4 regions of the Psychromonas sp. KJ10-2 genome follow, and region 3 is predicted to be linked to each of the others. Evidence: predicted binding sites of a transcription regulator. Region 3 holds the regulator's gene; each other region holds the start of a gene.
What was found. The regulator sigma-54, encoded in region 3, starts transcription at its own class of promoters, with help from an activator protein. The targets are predictions, from matches to a motif close to GTTGGCACGNNNNTNGNNT.

Region 1 (3,178 bases), 110 kb from region 3:
TTCATCAGCTAGTGTGTAGTTAACTTGACCTACTATGTCACCTTTTTGAATTGGTGCACGTAATTCATTGTCGATTACAAAGTCAGCTTTTAGGTTTTGTGATTGGTTACGTGGCAAAGTTAATGGCGTATCAACTGGAACACCTAAACGAATGTTTGCTTGTGTACCCATCCAAATACGTTCATTAGCTAGTTGGTCATTAGCTTTATAAGGAGTGATTGTTTCAAAGAAACGGAAACCCCAATTTAATAGCTTTTTACTTTCAACTTTACGGGCTTCATCAGAGCGAGTACCCATAACAACACTGATTAAACGCATGCCATCTTTAGTTGCAGAAGAGACTAAGCTGTAACCAGCTGCACTAGTATGGCCAGTTTTCATGCCATCTACATTAAGGCTTTTATCCCATAATAAACCGTTACGGTTATATTGAACGATACCATTGTATTTAAATGATTTTTCGCTGTAGATTTTGTATTCATTTGGTACATCTGTGATGATTGCTTTCGCTAGAATAGCCATATCAGCAGCGGTTGTATGATGACCGTCTGCATGTAAACCATGACTGTTTACGAAATGTGTATCATTCATGCCTAATTGCGCTGCCCACGAGTTCATTAGGTCAGCAAAAGCAGATTCACTACCTGCAATATGCTCAGCCATCGCCACACAAGCGTCATTACCTGATTGAATAATGATGCCTCGGTTTAAATCTTCAACGGTCACTTCTTTACCGACTTCGATAAACATTTTTGAAGAATCAGGGAAGTTTTTAGACCAAGCATTATTTGAGATGGTTACTTTATCCGTTAACTTTAAGTTACCAGATTTAAGCTCTTGACCGATGATATAGCTGGTCATCATCTTAGTTAGAGAAGCTGGCTCTAGCGTTTCAGTACTATTGTTTTCAGAAAGGACTTTCCCAGAATCAAAGTCGATCAATAGGTAGCCTTTGGCTGCGATTGATGGAGCTTTAGGAACAATCATTGGAGCGGCAAGCGCATTCATACTCAGTAAGAAAGTGATAAGCAGTAGGCTTATTTTTTTCATGTTACATACCTTCAAGGTTGTTAAGTCGAAAAATTGTTACGCACTATAGCAGATGAAGCTTTATTTGCTAAGGGCTAAGCAGGTTAGTTGGTTAATTAATTTTTATTTCATGGCCATTGATAGCAGAGAGATAAAGGATTAAATGCTAATAAAAGTTGCTTTCTAAGCAGTATAAATCAGCTTTTATGGGCATAAAGGATCATGACAATCAATCATTTACTAAGTTCATTAATTATTTTTGTGATAAATATTTTATCTGTTACATATCGGTGCATGGCACACTTAATTAACGCACTGTTATGGTGCGTTTTCGATATGTATTTAGTGGTGGTTTCCTCTTAAGTTGTTGTTAATTAATGATTATTTTTTCTGGCACGGTAGTTGTTAATAGAAGGCTATGAACAAACGTTTAATACACCTTAAAGGAATATATGATGAAAATGTTAACCGCAATTATTAAGCCATTTAAATTAGATGAAGTACGCGAAGCAGTCATGGGTATTGGTATCGCAGGTGTTACTGTTTCTGAAGTTAAAGGTTTCGGTCGTCAAAAAGGCCACACAGAATTATACCGTGGCGCAGAATACCAAGTTGATTTCTTACCTAAAGTGAAATTAGAAATTGCGGTTAAGGACGAAGATGTTGAGCGTTTAGTTGAGGCTATTATTAGCGCAGCTAATACAGGGAAAGTAGGTGATGGTAAGATTTTCATTCAGCCATTAGAGCAAGTTGTTCGTATTCGTACTGGCGAATTCGACGAAGAAGCACTTTAAACCACAAGTTTATATAAGTTAAGGATTACTATTATGGAAACAACAGTTACAGAACTAAGATTTGCGTTGGATACCTTTTATTTTTTAATATCAGGTGTGCTAGTTATGTGGATGGCAGCAGGTTTTGCCATGTTAGAAGCAGGTTTAGTTCGCTCTAAAAACACTACCGAAATTTTAACTAAAAACATCGTACTATATGCAATTGCATGTACTATGTTCCTATTAGTTGGTTACAACATTATGTATGTTGATAACAGCGCTGGTGGTTGGTTACCTTCTTTTGGTTCATTAATTGGTTCACCTTCTGAAGGTGCAGACCACTCTTTAGAATCTGATTTCTTCTTCCAAGTGGTATTCGTTGCAACAGCAATGTCTATCGTATCGGGTGCAGTAGCTGAGCGTATGAAGCTATGGGCATTTTTAATCTTCTCAGTATTCCTAACAGGTTTCATCTACCCAATGGAAGGTTACTGGACTTGGGGCGGTGGTTTCCTAAGTGAAGCCGGTTTCAGTGACTTCGCTGGTTCTGGTATTGTTCACATGGCAGGTGCAGCAGCAGCATTAGCGGCAGTTGTTTTACTAGGCGCTCGTCGTGGTAAATACGGTAAAGATGGTAGTGTTCACCCAATTCCTGGTTCAAACATGCCACTTGCAACATTAGGTACATTCATCCTATGGATGGGTTGGTTTGGCTTTAATGGTGGTTCTCAACTACTTGTTTCTGATGCAGAAAATGCAACAGCAGTTGGTCAAATCTTCTTAAACACTAACGCAGCAGCAGCAACAGGTGCTATCGCAGCGTTATTAGTAAGTAAATTCAAATGGGGTAAAGCAGATTTAACTATGATTCTAAACGGCGCATTAGCTGGTTTAGTTGCAATCACTGCTGATCCACTATCTCCATCACCACTAGGTTCAGCACTTATCGGCTTAATTGCTGGTGTAATCGTTGTTTACAGCATTGTTGGTCTAGATAAATTAAAAATCGATGATCCAGTAGGTGCTATCTCTGTACACGGTGTGTGTGGTCTATTCGGTCTATTAGTTGTTCCAATGTCTAACGACGGTGCATCAGTTATGACTCAGCTTTACGGCGCAGCGGTTATCTTTGGATTTGTATTCATCGCATCATGGATCGTTTGGTCTATCATCAAAGTAACTATGGGTATCCGTGTTACTGCTGAGCAAGAAGATGCAGGTATGGATATGCACGATTGTGGTGTTGAAGCTTACCCTGAATTCAAAAGCTAATTAGTAAACATTCCAGCATCCTAAAAGATGCTAGATAAATATTAAGTAATTTAAATCCCCATTTTAAGTATTAAAATGGGGATTTTTTTATGTAAATAATTTAT
Region 2 (3,178 bases), 1.3 Mb from region 3:
CATATCTTTTAATACACCAAAAACTAGATACTGTACGTCATACTTAGTCGCGACATCTTTTGCCACTTTTAATGTTTGTAATTCAATATCGCCTTCACTGTTATTAGTAAACGCAATTTGTTGTGTCATCACATGTCTTGGGTCAAGTTTATTGGATTCACCTTTTAACTGTTTAAATAAACGTTTGGTAATCACTTCATCACTATCGTAAATGGCTCCGAGTTGCGCATCTTTGCGATCCTCTAAGCTAAACGGGCCAACAAAGATACTTTTTGCATATTTCTCTTGCGGGCAAGTAGAGAAAGGGTAGATATCAGCTTCTACTTCTACTGTGTAATAACCACCGATGATCTCCTCATGCACAATACGCATGTCATGGATTTCACCATTGGTTTTTAACATTAGTTTATCAACTTCTAATACACCTTCTTGAATGACTTGTACGCTTTCAGCACTGGTACCTGCTGAACGTAACACAGTGACCATAGCATCGGATATTGCATTACTACGTGATTGGTCAATATTTTCTTCATTTAATACTGCTCGACCTTCACTCGAATACCATTGTGCATTAGCGGCAAAGGAGCTAAGTATTAATAGCGGCAACAAACGCTTAGTTAATTTCATAAGGGTTCCTTAAATTGGCCATAAGCTGCCGCTGAATAAAGAAGATAACCAGCCACGTGTCTGCATTTCTGCATGCTCACCGGTTGCACTAAATTCAATGCGACTGTCTGCCACTTGATAGGAATCAACAGAGTTATCTTCAGTGACATCTCTTGGTCTTATAATCCCCGTGAGGCGGATATATTCTTTACCGTTATTAATTAACAACCATTTTTCACCACGTACCAATAAATTGCCATTATTTAATACTTCAATGACAGACACCGTCATTTTAGCGCTTAAGCTATGGCTTTGGCTGCTACCGGACTCACCGCCAAATGTTTGGTCTTGGCTAACACCTAACTCAACTTCTTTATCATTAACGGTTAGGTTACCGCCTGGAATTTTAATTGGATCAAGATTATAGGTATTATCATTAGACAGGTTAGTACTCGCTGATTTAGTGGCCACAGACTCTTCTTCTAAAACAACATTGATAATATCCCCCACTTGAAACTTTGGTGCGTAACTATATAAATCAGTAGAGGTACTATCGTTAAATAAAGAGCCCGTTATTTGCACTGGAACAGCAGCTTTACTTGGCTCTACTGGTGCATAGTATGGGTCGTTAGCAACGGGTGTATCATCACTGTCCCTCTGTGTAATTTGACGACCAGTTTCTTCAGGGATTATTTCGGTCGTCTCTGAACTCTCATCAACAGTTACCTCTTGTTGACCAAAATTGGCACAACCAGACAAAATAGCAACAGATAGGATAGCAGTCATTGTTTTCATCATTAATCATCCATACGTTATTGCATGCGAAGGATAATGCGGTGCATCATCGCTTTTTTGTATGCGTAAAATGGCAAAACGGCAGAATGTATTTATATCAATCATTGAAGTGACTTAAATTTGTCGTTTTACTTGTTACTAGATATAAAGCAAGTTGTAAGCCAAGTTTTAATTAATGCCAATTTCACTAAGTAACTGTTCTATTTTACTTGTTAAAATAACTTGTTTCTTCGTGGTGATTTTCGCAAATAGAACAACTATTAAAGAATTAACATCTTTTGGTTAATTCTCCGATAGCCTATTAACGCAGTTAATCGTCCAAAGGCTTAAATGACGCCTTGTACTAAGTCATTTTTCCTGCGCAAAAGTGAGATCACTTATTTAATGCAATTGGTATAACGTGCTAAACCAGAAAAATGAGAGATAATTAGAGTGGGTTTATAAATAAGTGGTGAGGTAGGGTTGCTAATAAGAGAGTAAACATTATGGCGTTAGTTGCTGATATTTACTCTCTTATCATTAAATAGGGATTGTTATTCGACGTTATCATTCACTTCAGTTGCTTGCTGCGCTTCAAGTTTTGCGCGCTCTGCTTTGGAAATATACTTCTCTTTACTGGCAGGGGCATTCTTGGCATTAATCTTTTTCATGCGTTTCTTTAAAATACTGTTAATTTTCTTTTTACGGTTCATCGGAGTTCCTCTTAGCAATACTGTTTATTGTAAAGAGTAAAGGAATGAATATACAGTGCTAATATCCGAATGTGTTCGTTATCAGCTAACTTACTGATAAATTAGTGTATATAAGCCATGATCTAGTCAATTGTGCTGGCCATCTGTTTAATTAATTTTGCATTAAATAACCTTGAGACGATATTAACTAACTGCTAAATGACGTAGAATCCGCTTTATTAATGAATGTTGAAAAACGTTTTCATCATTTTAGCCCGTTAGCTTATAAGAGTTTATTGATTTGATTGCTTCGTTTTTTCACCAACAGGTGCATTAGCCAACATCTTGCCGCATTTTAGAGGCCGTGATGCACAAGTTAAAATGGCGCAATCAATTGATACGGCCATTAAGAAAAAGCAATCAGTGGTCGTGGAAGCTGAAACAGGCACAGGTAAAACCTTTGCTTATTTGGCACCGGCATTACTTAACTTAGATAAAAGCTTGTCGCAAAAGTTGATCATCTCTACTGGTAGTAAAGCACTGCAAGAGCAACTCTATTTAAAAGATTTACCCACTTTAATAAAAGCAACAAAATTTACAGGGCATTGCACTTTGTTAAAAGGGCGCAGTAACTATTTATGTACCGAACGTTTAAATCGCTACATGTTAGAAACTCGCTTTAAACAACCTAATCTACATAGTGAATTGGTGGCAATTAAAGAGTGGTCCGTTAGCACTGTGACCGGCGATATTGCAGAAGTAGATAACTTACCTGAAGACGCAATGATCATTCCCTCAATTACCAGCAGTAATGACAATTGTTTAGGCCGCGAGTGCCCAAGTTTTGAAGACTGTTTTGTGGTTAAAGCCAGAACAACCGCCATGGATGCTGATGTGATTGTGATTAATCATCATCTGTTTTTTGCTGACCTTGCGGTGAAAGAAACAGGCTTTGGTAAATTAATTCCCGATGCAGATACTTACATCTTTGACGAAGCCCATCAATTACCTGATATTGCGAGTCAATATTTTGGCGAAATGCTCTCTAGTAAACAACTCACTGAATTAGCAAAAGAGATAGACTTTGTTTATCGCACCGAATTAAA
Region 3 (3,178 bases):
CGTATGAATCATAATCGATACCTGTTTCACATTGCAAAAAGACAGCTGTAGCGGGTAGCTCACTAGAAATTTTGACATGTGGAATAGCAATCCCAGATCCAACACCTGTTGACCCAATTTTCTCTCGTGCAATTAAGCTTTCGAATAGTTCATGGGCATCTAAATCGAGTTCTTTTGCTGCGATAAGGCTGATTTTTTCTAGTGCGCCTTTTTTGCTTGTGCAAGCTGTTTTACAGAATACTGATTGTTGATTTAATAGAGTAGATATTTTCATAATAATAGTTAACTGTATTTAATGGACGCGCGAGTTTATCAGGTTCGCATTAAATGACTATAGTTAATCCTTATTTATTTGCATTACTTCTTGGTTCAAAGTAATTGTTTACGTTGATTAGAAGGTGGAATTCCTAAGGATTCACGATATTTAGCAATAGTACGTCTAGCTACCTTGATCCCTTTTTCTTCTAATAACTGGGTGATTTTATTGTCGCTTAAGGGTTTTGTGGTGATTTCTGCAGAGACCAATTTTTTAATTAAAGCACGTATAGCGGTTGATGAGCATTCGCCGCCCCCATTGGTTGCTACATGGCTAGAGAAGAAAAACTTCAACTCATAAATACCACGAGGAGTATGCATAAATTTTTGAGTCGTAACACGTGAAATGGTCGACTCATGCATTTCTACTTCGAAGGCAACGTCATTAAGTACCATGGGTTTCATAGACTCATCGCCATATTCAAAGAAGGCCTGTTGTTGTTGCACAATACAGTTAGCTACCTTTAATAAGGTTTCATTGCGGTTTTCTAAGCTTTTAATAAACCATTTTGCTTCTTGTAAATGACCCTTTATAAATTGTGAATCATTTTTACTGATATTACCCGTACACATACTTGCGTATTGTTGGTTAATCGATAAATTCGGGTCACAATCTTGATTAAGGGAAACACGCCATTGCCCATTAATTTTTTTAACGTAAACGTCTGGCACGATATATTGCGTTTCACTGGTTTCTACACGATTACCAGGGCGTGGCTCTAAACTTTGAATTAAACGCATTATCTCAGCTAATTGAGATTCTTTTAACTTACTTTTTCTTGCCAGTGTGCGGTAATCTCTGTTTCCAAGTAGATCCATATACTGTTCCAGTATTTGGATAGCTTCATCACGCCAAGGTGTTGTTTCTGAAAGTTGACGTAATTGTATTTGTAAACATTCTTGAGTGGTGCGCGCCGCAACACCTAATGGGTCAAAATGTTGAATGCGTTTTAGTACCACTTCCACTTCATCCAACTCTAATTCTTCTAAGTCAGTTTGTAGGCTTTCTAATATGCTTTCACAGTCTGTGGTGAGATAACCTGATTCATCAATGGAATCGATGATCGCCATCGCGATAATTTGGTCTGTTTCAGTAAAAGGGGTAAGTTGCATTTGCCATAATAGATGGTCTTGTAATGAGGTAGATGATTCACCTTGATATAAAGTGTTCTCACCTTCATAGGCTACTGCATTAGAGCTAGTACCAGTGATCGGCGTTGAGTTGTATGATTCTTCCCACTCTTTTTCTGCAGGTAGGTCATCGGAGAACTCTTGCTGAGTAATCGCTTCAGTGGTATCTAATGCGCTGCTATCTGCTTCTTTAACAGTATCTTCAGATCCTGTTTGGTCGTCTTGTTCAAGAAGAGGGTTAGAGTCCAAAGCGTTTTGGATCTCCTGTTGCAGATCTAATGTTGAAAGCTGCAATAGTTTTATTGCTTGTTGTAATTGAGGGGTCATCGCTAATTGCTGACCCATTTTCAATTGTAAACCCTGTTTCATCAAAACATATCTTCCTGAACGTATGGCAATTATTTAAAGTTTAAACTCTTCACCTAGATAAACGCGTTTCACATGATCATTTGCCAGAATCTCATCCTGTGTACCCACAGCAATAATTTCTCCGTGGCTTACTATATAGGAATGTTCACAAACATCTAACGTTTCTCTAACATTATGGTCGGTGATTAATACACCTAAGCCACGATCACGTAATTGTTGAATAATATTTTTTATATCAATTACCGAAATCGGGTCAACACCAGCGAAAGGTTCATCAAGTAGAATAAATTTTGGTTCTGTGGCTAGTGCGCGTGCAATCTCTACACGACGGCGCTCTCCACCCGATAAACTCATCCCTTTATTATCACGAATATGAGTAATATGAAACTCTTCTAAAAGAGTGTTCAGTTTCTCTTCGCGTTGTTTTTGTGTCAATTCTTTACGGGTCTGTAAAATACCCATGATATTTTCTGTTACCGTTAAACGTCTAAAAATGGACGCTTCTTGTGGTAAATAACCAATGCCTTTTTGTGCTCGAATATGCATCGGGTTGCTAGAGATATCTTCATCATCAATAACAATGGTGCCTTGATCTTGTTTAACCAAACCAACCACCATATAAAAAGAGGTGGTTTTACCAGCACCATTAGGGCCAAGTAACCCTACAATTTCGCCGGTTTTGACTGTAAGACCAACACCATTTACTACGGTACGCCCTTTATAGCTCTTAACTAAGCCTGTTGCGCATAACTCTGCCATATTAATTAACCGCCTGTATTTGAGGTTGAGTCACTGTTTTTATCTTTTTCAAATTGCGAAGGCAAAAAGATGGTTTTTACGCGCTCTTTAGTATTCTGATCGGTGCTTACATTAAGTTCTTGAGTGGCTAAGAAGTATTCTATTTCAGCACCATTTACTTGGCTATCTAATTGTTTTACTTGTGCATTATCGGTTAATGTTATCTTACCTGCTGCTACATCATAGGTAATTTTATTCGCCTCTGCATCTAATGGTTTACCATCGTCTTGTATTTGATGGAAAACGGAGGTTTTACCTTCTGCAATCATCAATTCATGATTAGGTTTTTCACCTCGAATAACCGTCAATTTATCAGCTGTGATCTTAATCGAACCTTGAGTTAATAAAACTTCATCAGTGAAAGTGATCGTGTTGGTTTTTAAGCTAGCATGTTGCTTTACTGAAGAAACATGAATAGGTTGGTTATAATCAGACTCTAATGCAATCACATTGGCATTAAACAATGAAATGCTTAGTAAGCATGCTAATTTATTTAGGTTCATTAAAGTACACCGCTTTTATATTCGAATTAAGTTTCATCTCTTCGCCTTCTATCGACGCCCAC
Region 4 (3,178 bases), 600 kb from region 3:
AAGCAACAACCAATAGTGATGGTCAAGTATCTGTTATTGTAAAAGCGGGTAGTGTTGCTGGTCCTGTAAGAGTACAAGTAGAAGTGACTGATTCGGATCCTGTTATTTCTAGTATTTCGGATCAACTAAGCATCTCTACAGGTTTACCTGACCAAGACAGTTTTTCATTTGCTCTTGAAGATCACTCTCCTGAATCATTAGGCATCAATGGAGTAACGGTATCTGCTAGCGTCTTACTTGCTGATAGGTTTAATAACGCAGTGCCAGATGGAACGACTATTTTCTTTGATACTGAGGGTGGTGCAATTCGTGACACAGAGTCAGGGACAACAGGATCTTGTACTACTTCCGGTAGTGGTTGTTCAGTGAATTGGGTTTCACAAAATCCACGTCCAGAAGGAAATCAGTTAACTAGTTTTAATACTGATGGACAATGTGGGTATTATGTATTTGCTCCTACAGGTTTAAATTCAACAGGTCCTTGTATCGAACTTGATGATGAAGGTTATGTTGGCATGGGGAAACCATGGGGAGGACGAGTAACTATTACTGCTTATACTGATGGGGAAGAAAATTTCGTTGATAATGATGGTGATGGTTGGTTTAGTGAAGGAGATTATTTTGACGAAGTTAATGACTTACCTGAAGTGTTTTTTGATGATAATGAAAATGGTAGTTATGACGTTGATGTAGAAGAATATAGGGACATTGTACGCGAAGATAACGAAGGTATCGGAGAGTACTCAACAGAAAATACTATTTACAACGGTTTGTTATGTTCTGAAGAGAGTGAAAGTGCTGGTACATGTGAAACAGAGCTTGTACACGTTCGTGACCAACAAATTCTAATCATGGCTTCTAGTGACCAATATATTCGTGTTCAAGATAGTAGTGGTACGGATATTGGTGAAATAGATATTACAGATAACAATATTGAATCTTACGATGTAACAGCCTATTTTGCAGATATTTACAACAACAGACCGCCAACTGGTACTACGATAAATATCTCTACGGAAAATGGTGAGTTATCTGGTCAAACGTCTTGGACTCTTGGAAGCAGTAGTTCTATTGGACCGTATCAAATTGAATTTACAATTATTCAAGAAGAGACTGCAAATGATAAAACCTTTGGTATCCTGTCAATTGAATTAGAAACACCTGAGGGTGGTTCTCTGACATTCCAAATGGATGTACTCGACGCTGGTTAAGATGATTTAACGGTAAAATATATCAAGGAGCTTCGGCTCCTTTTTTCTTATCTATTTTTTGCTAAATTTAACTTTATGGCATGCTTCCTGCTTTTCTAAATCTGTGCAACAATTTTTTGGCAGGAGCTATTATGAAACAATTTTTACATCGTATGACAGAGCAACAAGGGATCACCACGACTATGATGTGGATGTGTGTAAGTTGTGCTGTTTTATTAGTTATTCCAAGTTCACTATTCTCTCTTAATAACTCAGATCTGTTACCCGCTTCTTATGCACCTTATTTATGGGTGTTAGCCTTACTAACTGGCTGTTATCTATTGACTCGATTGTTATCATTTTCATTTTCAGGGTTAAAAGAGTATTACTTGAGCCAGCGTTTAGTCGTGCGCAGAAACAAGATGATTCGACAGTTAGACTTTGAAGAAAAAGCCCTGTTACGTGAGTTTATTATTCAACGTAAGACGGTATTAGCTTTGCCACTGACAGAACCCGCTGTCAGTAATCTATTAGCCTCAGGGGTATTAGCACCAGCATTTGAAACACAAGAAATTAAAGGCAGTAGTCGTATTATTAAACTATCTATTGCTATTGAAGCAAGGGAGCAACTAACGCATAAAGTGATAGGTTTGCCTGTTGGGAAATTGACAGAAGCGGAAGCTGAAGTGTTGAAAGCTGCACGACCTCAATACGCGCGTAATAACTATATTTCTCTGAAATAACTCCTTTTTCTTATCAATAATGTATAAGCAGTGTTTGAAAACGCTTTTTTGACACTGCTTTAGCCAAGCTCAAACTTTCTATATAATAAATGCTTTTCTAACTTACTTGTGTGAGAGAGTATGACTCCTGAACGTTTTGCCCGTATTACTTCCATGTTAAACCGCCGTCAACCTGATCTAACCGTTTTTATGGAACAGGTGCATATGCAACACAACTTAGCTGCGATTGTTCGTACAGCGGACGCTATGGGCATTAATAATGTGCATGCAACATGGGATATAGATTCCACACGTATTTCGCGTAATGTGGCATCAGGCAGTCAAAAATGGGTAAATGTACATTCTCATGATACGGTACAAGATGCTGTGGCTGTGATGCGTGAGCAAGGGATGCAAATTATTGCCACTAATCTGTCTGATACTGCCATTGATTTCCGCGAGGTTGATTACACTAAACCAACGGCTATTTTAATGGGTCAAGAAAAATACGGTATTAGTGACGAAGCATTAGCTTTGGCAGACCAAGATGTGATTATTCCTATGGTGGGCATGTGTCAGTCATTAAATGTATCTGTGGCTTCAGCGTTGATTATGTATGAAGCACAACGTCAGCGTGAAATCGCTGGTATGTATGATCAAGTTTGTCAATTACCTAAAGAAGAGCAACAGCGTATTTTATTTGAAGGTGGTCATCCTATTTATCGTCAATTATGTCGAGAAAAAAGTTTACCTTATCCACCGCTTGACGAAGAGGGGCAAATTGCCGCTTCTGATGATTGGTGGAATGCGATTCGTGGACGTAAATAATTAAAGGAGAACGTTTAATGAGCTTATACCCAGACCGTTTATTAACGGAAGGCATACGTATCATTGAGAAAAGTACTCCATCAGACCAATTTCATGCAGATTACGCTGAGTTAAGTTTTGAACAAGCCTTAACTAAACGGACTAAATTAGCTGAATTACGTTATCAAGTTGCACCAGTGTTAAAACACTTTCAGCAGTTGTTTACGGTATTTTGTAGCTTATTATGCCTATTATTTTTTATAGTAGGCGCATCAAGTGTCTCGCAGTTATTGGTCAATCAAAGCAACTCTCAAATTAACTTTTTTGGGCGATTGTTTTATTTCTAGCCCCTAATCTATTATCACTTCTCGTCTGGTTATTTGTTTTTTGTAAACCTGGTGCTTTGAGCACCTCTTGGCTAGCTAATATGAGTCTCGCTTTGATCTCATTGTTAGATAA

Region 1: ACLKL2_RS15240 (P-II family nitrogen regulator) is a predicted target of sigma-54. The motif match lies at 1,419-1,437, and genes of this name have one in related genera.
Region 2: ACLKL2_RS02375 (flagellar basal body L-ring protein FlgH) is a predicted target of sigma-54. The motif match lies at 1,549-1,567, and genes of this name have one in related genera.
Region 4: ACLKL2_RS12785 (superinfection exclusion B family protein) is a predicted target of sigma-54. The motif match lies at 1,286-1,304, and genes of this name have one in related genera.

The regions. Positions count from the first base shown of each region.
Region 1 covers NZ_CP178827.1:3,125,112-3,128,289, forward strand. The annotation lists gene ACLKL2_RS15235 (D-alanyl-D-alanine carboxypeptidase family protein) at 1-1,050, opposite strand, end outside; gene ACLKL2_RS15240 (P-II family nitrogen regulator) at 1,485-1,823, shown strand; gene ACLKL2_RS15245 (ammonium transporter) at 1,857-3,074, shown strand.
Region 2 covers NZ_CP178827.1:487,112-490,289, forward strand. The annotation lists gene ACLKL2_RS02370 (flagellar assembly protein T N-terminal domain-containing protein) at 1-627, opposite strand, end outside; gene ACLKL2_RS02375 (flagellar basal body L-ring protein FlgH) at 637-1,404, opposite strand; gene ACLKL2_RS02380 (DUF2986 domain-containing protein) at 1,935-2,093, opposite strand; partial or broken gene ACLKL2_RS02385 (ATP-dependent DNA helicase) at 2,454-3,178, shown strand, end outside.
Region 3 covers NZ_CP178827.1:3,231,746-3,234,923, forward strand. The annotation lists gene ptsN (PTS IIA-like nitrogen regulatory protein PtsN) at 1-274, opposite strand, end outside; gene ACLKL2_RS15775 (RNA polymerase factor sigma-54) at 370-1,815, opposite strand; gene lptB (LPS export ABC transporter ATP-binding protein) at 1,849-2,574, opposite strand; gene lptA (lipopolysaccharide transport periplasmic protein LptA) at 2,580-3,116, opposite strand; gene lptC (LPS export ABC transporter periplasmic protein LptC) at 3,103-3,178, opposite strand, start outside.
Region 4 covers NZ_CP178827.1:2,634,892-2,638,069, forward strand. The annotation lists gene ACLKL2_RS12780 (hypothetical protein) at 1-1,211, shown strand, start outside; gene ACLKL2_RS12785 (superinfection exclusion B family protein) at 1,343-1,933, shown strand; gene trmH (tRNA (guanosine(18)-2'-O)-methyltransferase TrmH) at 2,054-2,740, shown strand; gene ACLKL2_RS12795 (hypothetical protein) at 2,758-3,066, shown strand; gene ACLKL2_RS12800 (DUF2868 domain-containing protein) at 3,147-3,178, shown strand, end outside.